Regions from separate parts of the Microbispora sitophila genome, predicted to be linked through region 3. Evidence: riboswitches for the same ligand, from Rfam matches in the RefSeq annotation. Region 3 holds a riboswitch; each other region holds the start of a gene.
What was found. Region 3 has a riboswitch for S-adenosylmethionine ahead of IL992_RS22340 (hypothetical protein). Riboswitches for the same ligand answer to the same signal wherever they lie in the genome.
Positions count from the first base shown of each region.

Region 1: linked by a shared signal. The riboswitch ahead of thrC (threonine synthase) and the one ahead of IL992_RS22340 (hypothetical protein) in region 3 are both predicted to bind S-adenosylmethionine.
Region 2: linked by a shared signal. The riboswitch ahead of IL992_RS42510 (aminotransferase class V-fold PLP-dependent enzyme) and the one ahead of IL992_RS22340 (hypothetical protein) in region 3 are both predicted to bind S-adenosylmethionine.

Region 1 is NZ_JADBGC010000019.1:159,555-165,242, forward strand. It holds gene groL (chaperonin GroEL) at 1-149, opposite strand, end outside; gene IL992_RS31280 (cold-shock protein) at 556-756, opposite strand; gene IL992_RS31285 (MoaD/ThiS family protein) at 1,013-1,288, opposite strand; gene thrC (threonine synthase) at 1,334-2,596, opposite strand; SAM riboswitch class I at 2,611-2,750, opposite strand; gene IL992_RS31295 (RNA polymerase sigma factor) at 2,847-3,398, opposite strand; gene IL992_RS31300 (alpha,alpha-trehalose-phosphate synthase (UDP-forming)) at 3,502-4,926, shown strand; gene IL992_RS31305 (MFS transporter) at 4,997-5,688, shown strand, end outside.
Region 2 is NZ_JADBGC010000039.1:15,804-21,491, reverse strand. It holds gene IL992_RS42520 (DUF3180 domain-containing protein) at 1-13, shown strand, start outside; gene IL992_RS42515 (NADH-quinone oxidoreductase subunit D) at 29-1,213, opposite strand; gene IL992_RS42510 (aminotransferase class V-fold PLP-dependent enzyme) at 1,284-2,555, opposite strand; SAM riboswitch class IV at 2,606-2,721, opposite strand; gene IL992_RS42505 (pentapeptide repeat-containing protein) at 2,782-3,459, opposite strand; gene IL992_RS42500 (cytochrome P450) at 3,536-4,735, shown strand; gene IL992_RS42495 (SAM-dependent methyltransferase) at 4,725-5,688, opposite strand, start outside.
Region 3 is NZ_JADBGC010000011.1:339,618-345,305, forward strand. It holds gene IL992_RS22330 (DEAD/DEAH box helicase) at 1-1,967, shown strand, start outside; gene IL992_RS22335 (ACT domain-containing protein) at 1,972-2,370, opposite strand; gene IL992_RS22340 (hypothetical protein) at 2,395-2,982, opposite strand; SAM riboswitch class IV at 3,202-3,319, opposite strand; SAM riboswitch class IV at 3,401-3,509, shown strand; gene IL992_RS22345 (hypothetical protein) at 3,558-3,905, shown strand; gene IL992_RS22350 (tetratricopeptide repeat protein) at 4,188-5,688, shown strand, end outside.

The DNA.
Region 1 (5,688 bases), on a different contig from region 3:
GTGATCGTGGGGGCGCCCCACTTCTTCTCCAGCACGACGTTGCGGCCCTTGGGGCCGAGGGTCACCTTCACGGCGTCGGCGAGCTGGTTCATACCGCGCTCGAGACCGCGCCGGGCGTCCTCGTCAAACGCGATCATCTTGGCTGCCATTAGGCTAGACCTCCCAGTAGCAGGGTGTCTTCAACGGACCGAGCCGACGCCCGCGACGGCGCGGACCCGCTATCCCTGCGCGGGCCCCATCGCCCCGATCCCGGTTGTTGTCACTCTCGACCTCAGAGTGCCAAACAAGTATTTAGCACTCTACCCATGAGAGTGCAAGCGGAAGCCGTGCTGACCAGCTTGGACGGTATGTCCAGACCAGTGCGAAGCGGGAGACACCGAGCGAGCCGGAGGGGCGCGCCGGTGTCTGGACCGAGGAACGAGCGAGCACGTGACGAGGGCTGTGCTCCCGGCGCGCCTCCGGCGCGACCCCGCGGATAAGAGCGCCCCGACGAGCGAAGCGGAAGGCCCGGCACGCGGTGTCCGCGTGCCGGGCCTTCCAAGGTCGATGACGGGATCAGACGGCCCGTACGGCTTCCGCCTGCGGGCCCTTCTGACCCTGCGTGATGTCGAACTCAACCCGCTGACCCTGCTCGAGGGCCTTGTAGCCGTCCATCAGGATTGCCGAGTAATGGACGAACACGTCCTTACCACCGTCTACCGCGATGAAGCCGTAGCCCTTGTCCGCGTTAAACCATTTGACGGTGCCCTGCGCCACTTCCGACTCCTCTTGCTGGGCTGGGGACCACACCCAAGAAGCCCCCGGTTTTGTCGATCGTCCTCGACCATACCCGTGTCAAGGCGTAGGACAACAGAGTCAATCCGCAAACTACTACTTGGCGTTCGCTCAAAGCGGGATCGAAGAATATTCACTTTGCTGTTGAATAGTTGAGAGCTGCACCATTTGCCATGGCATCGCATGACTTCTTCATCGATAGAAGTGCATGTCAGGTGCTCGGCCCCGGCGCGGCGGCTCAGCCTCCGGCGACGGCGGGGATGACCGAAATCTGCACCCCGTCCGGCGTGGCGGTGTCCAGACCGTCGGCGAATCGGACATCCTCTTCCCCGACGTAGACGTTGACAAAACGCCGGATCTTACCCGTCTCGTCCAGGATGCGCCCGCCGATGCCGGGGTAGTCCGCGTCCAGCTTCTGCAGGACCTCCCGGAGCGTTCCCCCCTCCCCGCTCACCTCCGCGGCTCCGTTGGTGTACGTCCGGAGAATCGTCGGAATCCGCACGGAAACGCTCATTGTTCGCTCGCTTTCGTTACTACCGATGGGCCTTTTGAAACGCTTTCAGTTGGCAAATGCCGTACGGAACGCGTCGAGAGAGGGACGGATGACTGCGGCGGGACGGGCGTGCTCGGCCACCGCGTCGAGCGTCTTCAGCCCGTCGCCGGTGTTCAGCACCACGGTCTCGGCGTCGGGGTCGAGGCGGCCCTCGCGCACCAGCTTGCGCAGCACGCCGACCGTGACACCGCCCGCGGTCTCGGCGAAGACGCCCTCGGTCCTGGCCAGCAGGCGGATGGCCTCGACCACTTCCCGGTCGTTCACGTCCTCCACCGCGCCGCCCGTCCGCCGCGCGATGTCGAGCACGTACGGCCCGTCCGCCGGGTTGCCGATCGCCAGGGACTTGGCGATGGTGTCGGGCCGCACCGGCTGCACGACGTCCTGCCCGGCCTTGAAGGCCCGGGAGACCGGCGAGCAGCCCTCGGCCTGCGCCCCGAAGATCCGGTAGGGCCGCTCCTCGACCAGCCCCAGCTTGATCAGCTCACGGAAACCCTTGTCGATCTTGGTGAGCTGGGAGCCGGAGGCCACCGGGATGACGATCTGGTCGGGCAGCCGCCAGCCGAGCTGCTCGGCGATCTCGTACGCCAGCGTCTTGGAGCCCTCGGCGTAGAAGGGCCGGAGGTTGACGTTGACGAAGCCCCACTTCTCGCCCAGCTCGTCACCGATGAGCTCGGAGCAGAAGCGGTTGACCTCGTCGTAGTTGCCGTCGATGGCGACCAGGCGGCCACCGTACACGGCGGCCATGGTGACCTTGGCCGGCTCCAGGTCGGCGGGGATGAACACGCAGGAGTCCAGCCCGGCCCGGGCGGCGGCCGCGCTCACCGCGCCGGCGAGGTTGCCGGTCGAGGAGCACGACAGGGTGTGGAAGCCGAAGTTGCGCGCGGCCTCCAGCGCGATCGCGACGACCCGGTCCTTGAAGGAGTGGGTCGGGTTGCCGGAGTCGTCCTTGACGTGAAGCGACCGCAGGCCCAGCTCGGCCGCCAGCCTGTCGGCCTTCACGAGCTTGGTCCAGCCGGGCTGGAGGTTGGGCTTGGCCGCCACTCCGGCGGGAACGGGGAGCAGGGAGCGGTATCGCCAGATGTTCGCCGGGCCCGACTCGATGTCCTCCCGGCGAACCTCGCCGAAGTCGTACGCCACCTCAAGTGGGCCGAAACACTCCGTACAGGCGAAAATCGGACCGAGGTCATAAAGAGCGCCGCATTCGCGACACGAAAGACCGGTGGCGGGGCCGAACTCGACGGTGTTCGCGGCAGTGCTGGTGTGCGCCATGAAGCGAGGCCTTTCCCTCATCTTCGCTCGCGACCACCTTGGCCGCGAGCCGGAATTGGCACCTGTCCCGGCCGGGCCTCGTGGGCACGAGTTCGACACCGGGGAGGTTGCCGGGGCTTCGCAGGGCCGGTCCCTCCACCCCTCTGGATGAGCATGTTCAGTTGTAAGACCTTCCGGGGAAGGTCCCTAGCACTGTACCCCGGCGTCCCCGGTGTCCGTTCCGACGTCTCACATAGCGAGACGTTTCGTATCAGCCGTACGCCTCACCGAGGGCGCTCTGCACGTACTTGCGCGCCTGGTGGATACGGGACTTGACCGTCCCGAGGGGGATCTTCAGCTGGTCGGCGACCTCCGAGTAGTCGAGCTGGCAGATGTCGCGCAGCACGAGCGCCTGGGCGAGGTCGGGCCGCTCGGCCTCCAGCGCCTCCATCGCGTCGAGCAGGTCGAGCCGCGAGCCGGCGATGACGCTCACCCGCCGCGGATCGGGCCGCTGCTCGGGCAGTTCCTCCGCCTGCTCCGACGAGCGCCGCTTGAGCGAGCGGTAGGTGGTCCTGGCGCAGTTCACGGTCACGATGTGCAGCCAGGTGCTGAACTTGGCCCGCCCCTCGAACCTCGCGATGTTGCGCGCCACGGCGAGCAGCGTGTCCTGCGCGGCCTCCTCGGCGTCCTGCCGATACGGTAGAAGGCGCTCGCAGTGCCGCAGCACGTCGGGCTCGATGCGCCGCAGCAGTTCACCGAGCGCGCGATGGTCCCCCTGGGCAGCCGATCGGGCCAGGTCCTCGGTCGTGTCGTCCAGTGCCATGCCGTATTCAGCCCTCCCGCGATCGGTTGACATCCTATTGACGGAGGTCGGCTTTTATTAATCTTCCGGCATGCGCGCCCGCTCTGATCGAGGGAACCCCAAGATGAGCAGCACCGTTCTTATCGCGTCCAACCGGGGCCCGGTGTCCTTCACGCTGTCGGACGACGGCGGCCTGACCATGCGCAGGGGCGGGGGCGGGCTCGTCTCCGGCCTGTCCGAGGTGGTCAGGGACACCGACGTCCTGTGGGTCTGCGCGGCGCTGTCGGACGGCGACCGGGGCGCGGTGCGTCAGGCGCCCGGCGGGCGGCTCGACCGGGGCTTCGAGACGGGGCCGATCCGCATGCTGGACATCCCGCCCGCGGTCTTCCACCGGGCCTACAACGCCGTGGCCAACTCGACCCTCTGGTTCGTCAACCACCTGCTTTACAACATGCCCTTCTCCCCCGAGTTCGGCACGCGGTTCCATCGCGAGTGGGAGTCGTACCGCACGTACAACGGCGCCTTCGCGCTGGCCCTCGCCGAGGAGGCGGCCCACCGGGCGCGCGTCATGGTGCAGGACTACCACCTGACGCTGACCCCGGCGATGCTCCGGGTCGAGCGGCCCGACCTGCGCATCGCCCACTTCTCGCACACGCCCTGGGCGCCGCCCGAATACTTCGCGCTGCTGCCCGAGGACGTCGTGGCCGAGGTGCTGACCGGCATCCTCGGCGCCGACCACGCCGGATTCCTCACCGCGCGCTGGGCCCGCGCCTTCATGGACTGCTGCGAGACGCTGCTCGGGGCCAGGGCCGACCACGCCGCCCGCACGGTGACGTACGACGGGCGGACCACCAGGATCGGCGTCCACCCGCTGGGGGTGAACGGCGAGGCGCTGCTCGCCCGGGCGGCCGAGCCGGACGTCGAGTCGCACATGACCGTGATCAGGGACCTCGTGGGCGACCGCAAGCTGATCGTGCGCATCGACCGCACCGAGCTGTCCAAGAATATCGTGCGCGGCCTGCGGGCCTACCAGGAGTTCCTGGCCGCCCATCCGGAGTGGCACGGCCGGGTCGTCCACCTCGCGTTCGCCTACCCCTCGCGGCACGACCTGCCGGAATACCGCGAGTACACGGCGGCCGTGCAGCGCTGCGCCAAGGAGATCGAGGACGAGTACGCGACCGAGGACTGGGACCCGCTGATCCTCAACGTGAACGACGACTACCCGCGCTCGCTGGCCGCCTACCGGCTGGCCGACGTCCTGCTCGTCAACCCGATCAGGGACGGCATGAACCTGGTGGCCAAGGAGGGCCCGATCCTGTCGCCCCGGTGCGCGCTGGTGCTGTCCCGCGAGGCGGGCGCGGCGGCCGAGCTGGGGGCCGACTCCCTGCTCGTCAACCCCTACGACGTGTCCGGCACGGCGGCGGCGCTGCACGAGGCGCTGACGCTGCCGGAGCAGGAACGGCTCGCGCGCGGCCTGCGGCTGCGGGAGGCCGCCACCGCCCTGCCGCCCCAGCGCTGGTTCGAGGACCAGCTCGCCGCGCTGCGCTGAACCGGACCGGTGGCGCGCCGGGCGACCGGCTCTCGTGCCGGGTGATCCGCTGCGCTACCCTTGCCTGGTTTTGGACCGCAACATAAAGGTCACCAGGGACGGCCCCACCTGGTTGATCTATCTCCAGCTCGCCACCTTCGCCACCTACCTGTACGGCCTGTCGGCCGCCCTGCCCCTCCTGCGCGCCGAGCTCGGCGTGTCCCAGGCCGTCGCCGGGCTGCACGGCACCGGGATGGCACTCGGCGGCATCGCCGGCGGGCTGGCCCTGCCCGCGCTGACCAGGCGGTTCGGGCGCCGCGTCGTCACCTGGGCCGGTCTGACCGGGATGAACGCCGGGGTGCTCCTCGTCTTGTCCGGGCACGCGCTCCCGTTCACGCTGGCCGGTTTCACGCTCGCCGGCGCCTGCGGTTCGACGGCGCTGTACGTGATGATGGCGGTGCTCAGCGACCACCACGGCCCGGCGGGGGCGGCCGTCATCAGCGAGGCCAACGCGGTCGCCGTCATCGCCGGAATCGCCACCACCTACGCCTTCAGCGTGGTGGCCGAGTCGCCGGCCGGCTGGCGGCCCGCGCTGCTCGTGCCGGTGGCCTCCACCCTCCTGCTGGCCCTGCTCATGGGCCGGGTCTGGGTGCCGCCGGTGCCCGTTCCGCCGCCGTCGCCGTCCGCGGCCTCCGGCAGAATCCCGTACGGCTGGCGCTTCCACGTCGCCGGAGCGGTCCTGCTGTGCTGCGTGGCCCTCGAGTTCGCCTTCAACCTGTGGGC
Region 2 (5,688 bases), on a different contig from region 3:
CGGGGAGACCTGACCGCAACGTGTCGATCTACTTGTCGATGTCGCCGACCACGAAGAACATCGAGCCGAGAATCGCGATCATGTCGGCGACCAGGTTGCCCGGCAGCATCTCGCGCAGCACCTGGATGTTGTTGTAGGAGGCGCTGCGCAGCTTGAGCCGCCACGGCGTCTTCTCGCCCCGCGACACGAGGTAGTAGCCGTTCAGGCCGAGCGGGTTCTCCGTCCAGGCGTACGTGTGGCCCTCGGGCGCCTTCAGCACCTTCGGCAGTCGCTGGTTGATCGGTCCCGGGGGCAGGTGCCGCAGGCGCTCGACGCAGGCGTCGGCCAGGTCGAGGGAGACCTTGACCTGTTCGAGCAGCACCTGGAACCGGGCCTGGCAGTCCCCGGCCGACCGGGTCACGACCTTCACCGGCAGCTCGCCGTACGCGAGGTAGGGCTCGTCGCGCCGCAGGTCGAAGTCGACGCCCGAGGCCCGCGCGATGGGGCCGCTCACGCCGTACTGCATGATCGTCTCGCGGTCGAGCACGCCGACGCCGCGGGTGCGGGCCAGGAAGATCTCGTTGCCGGCGATCAGTTCCTCGATGTCGGGCAGCCGCCGCCGCACGGCCGCGACGGCGGCGGTGACGCGGTCGAGCCAGCCCAGGGGCAGCTCCTCCTTCAGCCCGCCCACCCGGTTGAACATGTAGTGCATGCGGCCGCCGGAGATCTCCTCCATGACGTGCTGCAGGGTCTCCCGCTCGCGGAAGGCGTAGAAGACCGGCGTGATCGCGCCGAGTTCCAGGGGATAGCTGCCGAGGAACATCAGGTGGCTGAGCACGCGGTTGAGCTCGGCCAGCAGCGTCCTGGCCCACACCGCCCTGGGCGGGGGCTGCATGCCCAGCATGCGCTCGACCGCGAGCACGACGCCCAGCTCGTTGGCGAACGCGGACAGCCAGTCGTGCCGGTTGGCGAGCACGATGATCTGCCGGTAGTCGCGCACCTCGAACAGCTTCTCCGCGCCGCGGTGCATGTAGCCGACGATCGGCTCGGCGGCCGTGATGCGCTCGCCGTCGAGGACGAGCCGCAGCCGCAGGACGCCGTGGGTGGACGGATGCTGCGGGCCGATGTTGAGGATCATGTCCTCGGTGGCCAGCTCCCTCGCCTGCACGGCGTCGGCACCCGCGCCGATCCCCACGATGCGTTCCCGGCGCGCGCCCTCCTGCTCGGTCGTCATGCCGTCCATGCTTTCACGCTCATACCGCACGAGCGAAAGCCTCCCGCGAGCTCGACCTGGCTCTCCGCCGTCAGGCGGTGGCGATATCGCGTAGGGCCTCGATGAGGCGGTCGACGTGCTCGGTGGTCGTGCCGATGCCGATCGAGGCGCGTACGGCGCTGAACGTGCCGTCCGCGCAGCCGCCGTCCTCACCGCCCCCGAGGAGGTGGCGGACGAACGGGTGGGCGCAGAATTTGCCGTCCCTGACGCCGATGCCCCACTCGGCCGACAGCGCCTCGGCGACCTCGCGTGCCGTACGGCCCGCGACGGTGAACGACACGATGCCGACGCGCGGGTGGTCCTGGCCCCACAGCGACAGCTCGCGTACGCCGGGGATCGTGGCGAGCCCGGCACGCAGGCGGGCGAGCAGCCGCTCCTCCTCCCGCACCAGCGCGGTCCAGCCGGTCGCGGTCAGCGCGTCGCAGGCGGCGGCGAGCGCGATCGCGCCGAGCACGTTGGGGGTGCCCGCCTCGTGCCGCGTCTCGGGGTCGTCGCTCCACTCGGTGGTCTCGCCCACCGCCTGTACGGCTCCGCCGCCGCGCAGGTACGGATCGGCGTCGGCGAGCCAGTCGGGTCGGCCCACGAGCACCCCGGCGCCGAACGGGGCGTAGAGCTTGTGCCCGGAGAAGGCCACGTAGTCGAGGTCGAGCGCGGCGAGGTTGAGCTCGCGGTGGGGGACGAGCTGAGCGGCGTCCACGGCGATCCGCGCGCCGTGCCGGTGGGCGATGTGGGCCAGCCCGGCGATCGGCCACAGCTCGCCCGTCACGTTGGAGGCGGCGGTCACGACGAGCAGGGCCGGGCCCTCGATCGCGTCGAGCGCCTCGTCGGCCGCCCGGATCGCCTCGCCCGGGAAGGCGGGCGGCGCGAGCCGTACGGCGTTCGGCCAGGGCAGCAGCGAGGCGTGGTGCTCGGTCTCGAACACGACGACGGTGGTTCCCTCGGGGAGGCTGCGGGCCAGCAGGTTCATGGCGTCGGTCGTGTTGCGCACGAAGACCAGCGCGTCGCCGGGGCGGGCGCCGACGAAGGCCCGAACGGTGTGCCTGGCCTGCTCATACCTGGCCGTCGTGAGCTGCGAGGCGTAGCCCGCGCCCCGGTGCACGCTGGAGTAGGCCGGCAGCGCCGCCGCGACGGCGGCGTTCACCGGCTCGAGACAGGGCGCGCTCGCCGCGTAGTCGAGGTTCGCGTACGGCACGAGCCTGCCGCCCTTGACGGGCACCTCCAGGTCGGAGCCCACGACAGCCGGTAGGCGCACGGGCTCGGAGATGCGGTTGACGGCCTGCTGGACGAAGGTGAGTGCGGACAACGCCACGCCTCCTCGGGGTCGGGGACCCCGGCCATGGCGTCGGAAGGCAGGGCCCGCGCTTGTCCGGCACACCTCGCGCCGGACCCGGTCCTCACCCGGGGCACCCCGCCGCGAGCGCGAGGGTTGCCGGCCAGCAAGCCGGGGCTTGACGCTGGCACTCATGACCTGGACGGCACTATAACCCGGTTCGGCCCCCCGGCCGCAAGTGCCGTGGACTCAAGTGCCTTCAGTCGTCGTCGACCGTGACACCCAGGATGTGGGCGAACATCGGCGCGAGCTCCATCAACTGGACGCCGCTGATGGTCGCGCCGCGCAGCGCGTCGTAGCCGTCGGAGATGCCCAGGGACACGGCGCCACGCAGGTCGACCCGGGACATGCACGCCTTGTCGAAACGCACCCGTTCGAGCGTGGAGCCGGGGAAGGCGACGCCGGTCAGCGTGGCGCCCGCGAAGTCCACGTCGCGCAGCGTGCACTCGACGAACGAGACCTCCCGCAGGTCGGCCGCGCGGAGGTTGACCGAGTCGAGCTTGCACCGGTGGAAGGTCACATGGTTCATCTCGGCGCCGGGCAGCGCCGTGCCGGCCGGGGCGCTCATGATGATCTCCGCGTCCGCCCAGGTGGACTCGGTGAGGTCGCCGCCCACCCAGCGCACGCCGTTCAGCCACACGTCCGAGAACCGGGCGCGCCGATACCGGCCGCCGACGAACGTCACCGAGGTGAACGCCGACTCGATGAACCGGGCGTTGGAGGCGTCGGCGTCCTCGAACTCCTGCCCGTCGAACAGGACCGTGTCGTAGTCGCCGCCCTGAGCGAGCCGGCCGTCGAACGGTTCGAGGTGATCGGCGTAGGGCAACTCGCCGAGCTCGCGGGGTTCTCTGCGGTGCTGTTCGCGGCGCTTCGGCATCGCCCCAACCTACGCCATGACGGACCCGCACGCCCGTACTCCCGGGCGAGGTCTTTCATCCGTATTGTTGTCCATTGTGAAGTTTGATCCCTGGAATGCCGAGTTCATCGCGTACCCCTACGACGCCTACCGCGACCTGCGCGACAACGAGCCGGTCAGCTTCTTCGAGCCGACGGGACAGTGGCTGATCGCCCGCCACGCGGACGTGAACGCGCTGCTGCGCGACCGGCGCCTCGGCCGGTCCTACCTGCACGTGGCGACGCACGAGGCGTTCGGCCGCGAGCCCGAGCCGGAGTTCCAGGAACCGTTCTGGCGGGTGATCCGGGCCGGGATGCTCGACGTCGAGCCGCCGGTCCACACGCGGCTGCGCCGCCTGGTGTCCAAGGCGTTCACGCCCCGCATGGTCGAGTCGCTGCGTCCCCGCGTACGGAAGATCGCGACCGAGCTGACCGAGGGACTGGTCGAGCGCGGCGGCGGCGACCTGCTGGCAGAGGTGGCCGAGCCGCTGCCGGTCACTGTGATCGCCGAGATGCTGGGCGTGCCCGAGGCCGACCGCCACCTGCTGCGCCCCTGGTCGGCCGACATCTGCGGGATGTACGAGCTGAACCCCTCGCTGGAGGTCCAGCACACCGCCGTACGCGCGGCGACGGAGTTCGCCGGCTACCTGCGCGAGCTGGCCAGGGCACGCAGGGAGCGGCCGGGCGACGACATGATCTCGGCGCTGGCCCAGGTGGTTGACGACGGGGACCGGCTGACCGAGGACGAGCTGATCGGCACCTGCGTGCTGTTGCTCAACGCCGGCCACGAGGCCACGGTCAACGCCACCGGCAGCGGGTGGTGGGCGCTGTTCCGCAACCCGGGTGAGCTGGAGCGGCTGCGCGCCGACCCCGGCCTGATGCCGACGGCGGTCGAGGAACTGCTGCGCTACGACACCCCGGCGCAGATGTTCGAGCGGTGGGTGCTGGAGGACATCGCGGTCGGCGGGGTGACGATCCCCCGGGGTGTGGAGATCGCCCTGCTGTTCGGCTCCGCCAACCGGGACCCGGAGGTCTTCGCCGACCCGGACCGTCTCGACCTCGGCCGGGCGGACAACCCGCACATCTCGTTCGGCGCCGGCATCCACTTCTGCCTCGGCGCGCCGCTCGCCCGGGTCGAGATGGCGGAGTCGTTCGGGGCCCTGCTGCGGCTGGCGCCCAAGCTTGAGCTCGCCGAGGAGCCTGCCTGGAAGCCCAGCTACATCATGCGCGGCCTGGAGTCGCTCAAGGTCACCGTCTGACCACCTGACTGAGCCAGCCGAAGCCGCCGAGACCGGCCGGGTCGATCAACTCGGCCTCCTGGGAGGCCCGGCCGAGCGCGCGTACGTATCCGGCGGGATCGGCGGACGCCAGCGCGAGCGGCGGGCGGGCGCCGGTGACCCCCAGGTCGCGCAGCGCCTCCCGCTGCGTGGTGAGCGTGGTCGCCCGCGCCCCCGCCCGCTCGCCTGCCGCCGCGCAGGCGTCCAGCGCGACGTGTGCGGTGATGTCGCACGACCCGTCCGGTGTGGGCGGCACCACCGAGCCGTCGCGATATCCGGCGACCGTGCCGAGCGGGGGCCGCCGCCCGGCCGGATGGGCGTAGTCCACGGCGACCGCCGTGCCGCGCGCCAGCCGCGTGATCAGCGAGGCCCACGCCTCGTCGCGGGGGTGGCCGATCTCGGCGCGTTCCCCCGGTGAGCGCAGCGGCCACCAGCGCTCCAGCCAGGCCAGGTCCTCGGGGCCGGGAGCGGGCCCGAGCCGTTCTTCGCCGGTCGAGGTGTCCACGAGCACCAGGCGAGGGCCGTCGGGCGTCATCTCGGCGATGTCGAGCGGCACGTTGTCCAGCCACTCGTTGGCGATCACCAGGCCGGTGATCCCGTACGGCGCCTCCGGCTCCCAGGCGACGCGGGGGTCGAGATCGCCGGGCCGGGGGGACAGGTCGACGGCGATGACTCGCAGCCGCTCCGCGAGGTCCGGTGGCGCGGCGGCCCGCACCCGGGCGGCCAGCAGGCCGTTGCCGCTGCCCATGTCCACGAGATCGACCGGATCGGGCCGGCCGAGGGCCGCGTCGACCCGCAGGAGCAGGCGCAGCACCGACTCGGCGAAGACCGGCGAGGCATGCACCGACGTGCGGAAATGGCGGTCGGGGCGCTCCCGCAGGTAGAAGCCCTCCGCGCCGTAGAGCGCCCGCCGCATGGCCTCCCGCCAGGTGACC
Region 3 (5,688 bases):
CGCCGGGAACCGGTAAAACGACGACTGTCTCCGCCCTGGTCGCGAAGATGTGTGAACGCGGGAACCGCGTGCTGCTCGCCGCACCGACGAACGCGGCGCTCGATGTCGCCATCACGTCGCTGTTGAGGCGCATGCCGGATCTCGCGCAAGGCGACCTGGTGCGGGTCGGCCAGCCCGCCGACCCGTCGCTGGCCGATCGGCCGGACGGCCACATCCTCGTCGACGAGATCGCGGCCGATCGCGGTGCCCCGCTCGCGAGGCACCGTGTGGAGGTGGGCGGGCGACTGCGGGAACTTCGCAAGACGCTGGACGCGCTGAAACGACGCAATGGGCAGCTGACGACAGCGGAGGAGACCACGCGGCTCCGCACCGAGACCGAGATCGCCGAACTGCAGGCCGTCATGCACGAGCTGGACAGGCAACTGCGCGCGGTCCGGCGGCAGATCTGCCGGGAGGCCACGGTCGTGGCCGCCACCGCCCACCAGGTCGTCCTCGAAACACTCAAGGAGATCACCTTCGACGTGGTCGTCCTCGACGAGGCGAGCATGACCAGTGCCGCCCTGGCGATGCTAGTCGCCGGCGCCGGGTGCGGGCACACCGTCATAGCCGGGGACTTCCGCCAGCTTCCGCCGGTCGCCGTGGCGGAGACCCCCGCCGTCCATGAGTGGCTCAAGCGCAGCCCGTTCGAGAAGGCGGGCGTCGCGAGCGCGGTGACCGAGGGGCGCCCGCCCGTCCGCCTGGCCGCCCTCACCGAGCAGTACCGCATGCGGCAGCGCATCGGCTACGTCGTCAGCGGAGCCTTCTACCCGGAGAGCCCGCTCAGCACAGCGAAAAGCGTGGCGAACAGGGCGGTCAGAAGCCGGGCACCGTGGGCGAGCACCCAGCTCGTGGTCATCGACACCTCGACGATGAGAGCCCGCACCGCGCGCAGGCAGGGCATCTTCTCGCGGTACAACCTGATGCACGCCCAGCTGGCGGCCGCCCTGGTCGGCGGCGCGACCAGTCAGACGCAGGATCTCGCCATGATCAGCCCGTTCGCACCTCAGGCACGGCTGCTGGAGGCACTCCTGCCCGAGGTGCATCTGGAGGAGTGGGCGGCCTCGACCGTGCACCGGTTCCAGGGCGGTGAACGGGACATCATCGTGTACGACACGGTGGACACCGGGTGCGGCGTGTCACCGTTACATCCCTGGTTCACCGAAGGCGACACCGGCAGCGAGGGAGCGCGCCTGCTCAATGTGGCCGCCAGCCGGGCACGCGATCATCTGGTGGTCATCGGCGCTATCGACAGTCTCTTTCGACCCAGGGCCGCTCGCGACCCGGTGTGGATGTTCTTCGCCCACCTGCTCGCCCAGGCGAAACGCCTGCCTTGGGAAGACCCGGTCGCCTCAGAGGGTGGCGTCACCGAGCACATCGAGAGCGGGATCGCGGAGCGGCTGCGCGAGGACATCGCGCGGGCAGCGACGGTCGACATGTGGCTTCCCGAGACTCCCCTGCTGGGCCTGGCCGACCTGCTGCCCGCGCTGCGGTCGGTAGACCCAGACGACTCCGAGTCGGAGGCGGTGACGGTCTGGATCGAGCCGGAGGCCGACGGCCACCTGCCCGCCGAAGCGCTGCGGGCACGGCGAGAGGGCGTCAACATCCGCCCCTGCGTGCCGATCCTGGAGTCGTGCGCCGTGGTCGGCGACATCGTCTGGTCCGCCAGCGGGTCGCTGCTCGGCCCTGACCCCGGTGTCGTCCTGCGGACCGAGCACCGCGCGTTCGCCGACGCCGTACGGCGGGCGCAGCGGCGCCGGCCCGGCGGCGCGGGCAGCGTTCCCGGCAGCGGCCAGCTCGGCGACGACTGCGGACGCTGTCGACGCATGCTGGTCCGCTACGAGCAGGACCATCGGGGCAGGCCGGACCTCCGCTACGAATGCCCGCACTGCGACCGTCTGCCACAAGGAGGACGGCGCTCCCGCCGGTGAGCCGTCAGGCGGGTCGGCGAGCGAGGTTCTCCATCACCTCCACCGCCTCGTCGGCACGCTCGTACGGCACGAAGAGGTGGTCGTGGTGGAATCCGGCGACGACATTGCAGCTCAGGCCCGCGACGGCGAGTTCCCGCGCCACGGCGGCCGTGAGGCCTACGGCTTCGAGCGCCGAGCGGACGCGCAGCGTGATCCAGCCCGCCACGTAGTCGTACGTCAGCCCCGCCGCGTCGGCTTCCCCCTGCGGCAGGACCAGCGTGAGGCCCTCCTCCTCGGCGACCGTGACGACGGGCCTTACGCCCGGCGGGACGTCACCGTCGACCGTGGTGAACACGTAGCGGCCAGGGTTGAGCCGCGGGCGCATCGTGGTCAGCAGTGTTCGCAGGTCGGTCTCACCGGTCATGACCGGCACCCTACAAGCGGCCTTTCAGCACCCGAGATAGGCCCAAAGGAGGTCGTCGTCGCGACGGACGGTGAAGCCGAGGGCCTGAAGCGCGGCTTCGATCTCGTCGCGCCGCTGCGCCGGGTAGACGAACTCGGCCTTCTCCCACTCGTGGGTGGGCATCGCCTCCCAGCCTCCCTCCACCTCTCCGAAGCGCTCGGCGATCTCGCGGGGCATCCAATGGTCGGTGTCCACGTCGGGGTCGGGTTCGTTCGGTTCGGCGTTCTCGGAGACGCTCATGTCGAAGGCCGGATGTCCGTTCAGGCTGAACGGCTCATCGTCATCGGGCAAGACCAGGGCGGCGATTTCCCCCTCACTCATCTCGTCGAGATCAGCATCGGGGTTCGCGGCCTCGTAGAGCTCGATGTAGTAGTCGAGCAGGTGCGGGAAACGATCGACGTCATCGACCTGCCACCAGCCGGCCGCACGGGCCTCGCCATAAGTTCTGGCCTCCTTGAGCGCCTTCTGCCCGGCGGCCTCCCGCTCGGCGTATGTCAGAGGGACGACGCATAGGTGATCCACTTTGAGCACGCCGGTGACGAGGGTGAGCGTGTCGCCGAGGGCCGCGAGCACGTCCGCTGCGCTCCGCCGCTCAGGCCTCTCCAGGTCAGCCATCAGTTCCTCCGGATCGATGTGATCCAGCCGAAGTCACGTCGTACAGGTGTCCCGGCAGGACACGAGGCTCCAGGCGTCGAGGTCGGCGGGAGCGGACGGTCGCAGTGCCGTTGGAATTCAGGGATAAGGCCATGAGGGTCCTTGTGGTTCCGGGACCCCCTTACCCGAGGGCAGGGAGATCCGCGCTTGCCCCTGCTGGGCCGGCAGCGGCCAGGTCTTCCCCGGACGGCACCTTGCGCGGTGAGGCGAGGTTGCCAGCCGACGAACGTCCAGGGGCGCGATCGGCCTCGTGACCCGGCCCAGATGCTGGCACGGCCACCCGGTTCGTGTCCAGATGTTGGCCATCGTCGGCCTACGTCGTTAATGTCCCGCCCTGGGTCATGAGTTCCAGCGCCAAGCCCCGGCTCGCTGGACGGCATCCCGCCCGCTGCGGGTGCCCCGGGTGACGACCCGCTCCGCGCGAGGCGCGCGGAGAACGGCGGATCACCGGGGCCGGTTGGGGCTATCGGGGTCCCAGGCCCCGGAGGTGCGTCATGCCCATCCCGAACGATCTCTACGCCCTGCTCCACACCCACTGCCCCGGCTGTGGCGTCCTCTACAACGCGATGGACCTGGGGCCGCGCGAGCCCGTCATCGAGGCGTTCCCCGGCGCGTACTACGCCCAGTGTCCGCACTGCAAGGTCCGGTGGCACGTGCACCGGCCCGGCGCCGCCGAGCGCGACCGGGCCGACCTGTTCGCCGAACGCCCAGCCGAACAGCCCGACCTCGCCGCCGCCTGGACCGGCGCCGTATTGCGCCTCACCCTGGACGGCCACATCCTGCAGGTGGGGCCCCTGGTCGGCACTTCCGAGGCCGAGGATGTCCCGCATCCCCTGAAGTGACCTGGTCGTCGTCACCCGGCTGCCGCAGCGGCTCTGCGTGATGACCGTACACGGCTCTCGGCTGCGACACCTGCCATGGCGCCCGGGCAGACGGACCGGCCGGCGCCCGCGCCGGCACCGTACACATCCGGCCCACCGTCCCCCACCGCCACGGCCTGGCACGTCGAGCAGCCGTCACTGGACCGTGACAAAGGCAGTGTGGACCTGATTCACAGCAGCCACTTATGGTGTGATCACTCCCGTTTCACACAAAGATGTCCCGCTCTACCGAAAGACCCGTTTATGGAACTCCTCGAGGCCTGTGCCCGGATCGGCGAACTCAATCCTCACCTGATCGACGCCGGCGTGCTCCGGTCGATCGAGACGCTCGCGGCCCGCGCCCCCGGCGTCGAGCCGATCCCCGACAGCCATGACGCCGAGGAACTCCTGTACGCGGTGACCGACGAGGTGATCCGGATCGGCCAGGACTTCGAACGCCTGGGCCGTGTCGACGACCTGATCCTCACCCGCCGGATCGTCGCCGACCTGCTCCGGCCGGTCCGCGAGCGGAACCTCCTGGACTTCGCCAACGCGCTCGGCATGCTCTCCTCGCTCCTCGCCGAGCGGGGACGCCACGCGGAGGCCGTGGACGTTCTCGGGGAGTGCGCAGACGTACTCCGGCCCCACCTGGTGCTCGGCGTACGCCACCGCGGCATGTACGCCCACGCTGTGCGGGACCGAGGCACGTCGCTTGTCGAACTGGGGCGGGTGGAGGAGGCGGTGACCGCCCACCGTGAGGCGCTGCGGCACTACCAGCGCTGCGCCGCGGAGGACGCGAGCTATGCGCTGGACGTCGCGCTGACCTGCCATACGCACTCGGTTCTCCTGGACCAGGCAGGGCATCCGGACCTGCTGGAGATCGCCGAACTGGGAGTCTCATGGGCGCGGGCGGTCCTGGCCGACGGCGGCGAATGCCGCTTCCAGCTCGCGATGATGCTGCGCTACCGGGCGAGCGCGCTGCTCCGCCTCGACCGGCCGGAAGAGGCGGTGGAGAACGGGCTGGAGGCGGCGGCCGTCCTGCGGGAGATCGCCGGTCATCCGGTGAACGACATTCAGCTCGCACTCATCCTGCATCTGGTCTCGGACCCGTTGTCCGCACTGGACCGGGATGACGAGGCGCTGGGGACCGCGGCGGAGGCCGTCGGGATCGTCGAGAGGCCCGACCCCGAGCCCGCCCTGCGCGCACTCATGCTCTGGACGTACGGCAGGCGACTGCTGGAGCACGGCCGCCTCATGGAGGCGAAGGACGCCTACCTCGCCGCAGTGCCGGGCGGCGAGGACTTCCGCGAGGGACTGGCGCCGGAGCTTTACCGGCTGGCGGAGATCCTCGTCGGCGAGGGCCTGCTCAGCGAGGCGTCCTCCATCCTGACGGTGACCGCGCGTCAGTACAAACTGTTGGCCGCCGCGGACTCCGACTGGGCCGTACCGCACGCGGAGCTGCTCGGCCGCCTCGCGGAGCTGGAGTTCCACCGCGGGCACCACGAGGCGGCGCTGCGCCACGCGGAGCGTGCGGTGGCCGTGGCGCGGAACTCCGGGGACCGCGAGACCATCGCACGTGCCATGGGTCACCTCGGCAGCAGCCTCGCGGGCGCCGGGCGCCACGACGACGCCGAGCGGGCGGCCCGCGACGCGCTGGAACTGTGGCCAGGACGCCTACCTGCCCACCCTCGCGGGCGCCTGGAACAACCTCGCCAACAAGCTCCGGCCGCTGGGGCGGCGCGAGGAGGCCGTGGTGGCCGCGCAG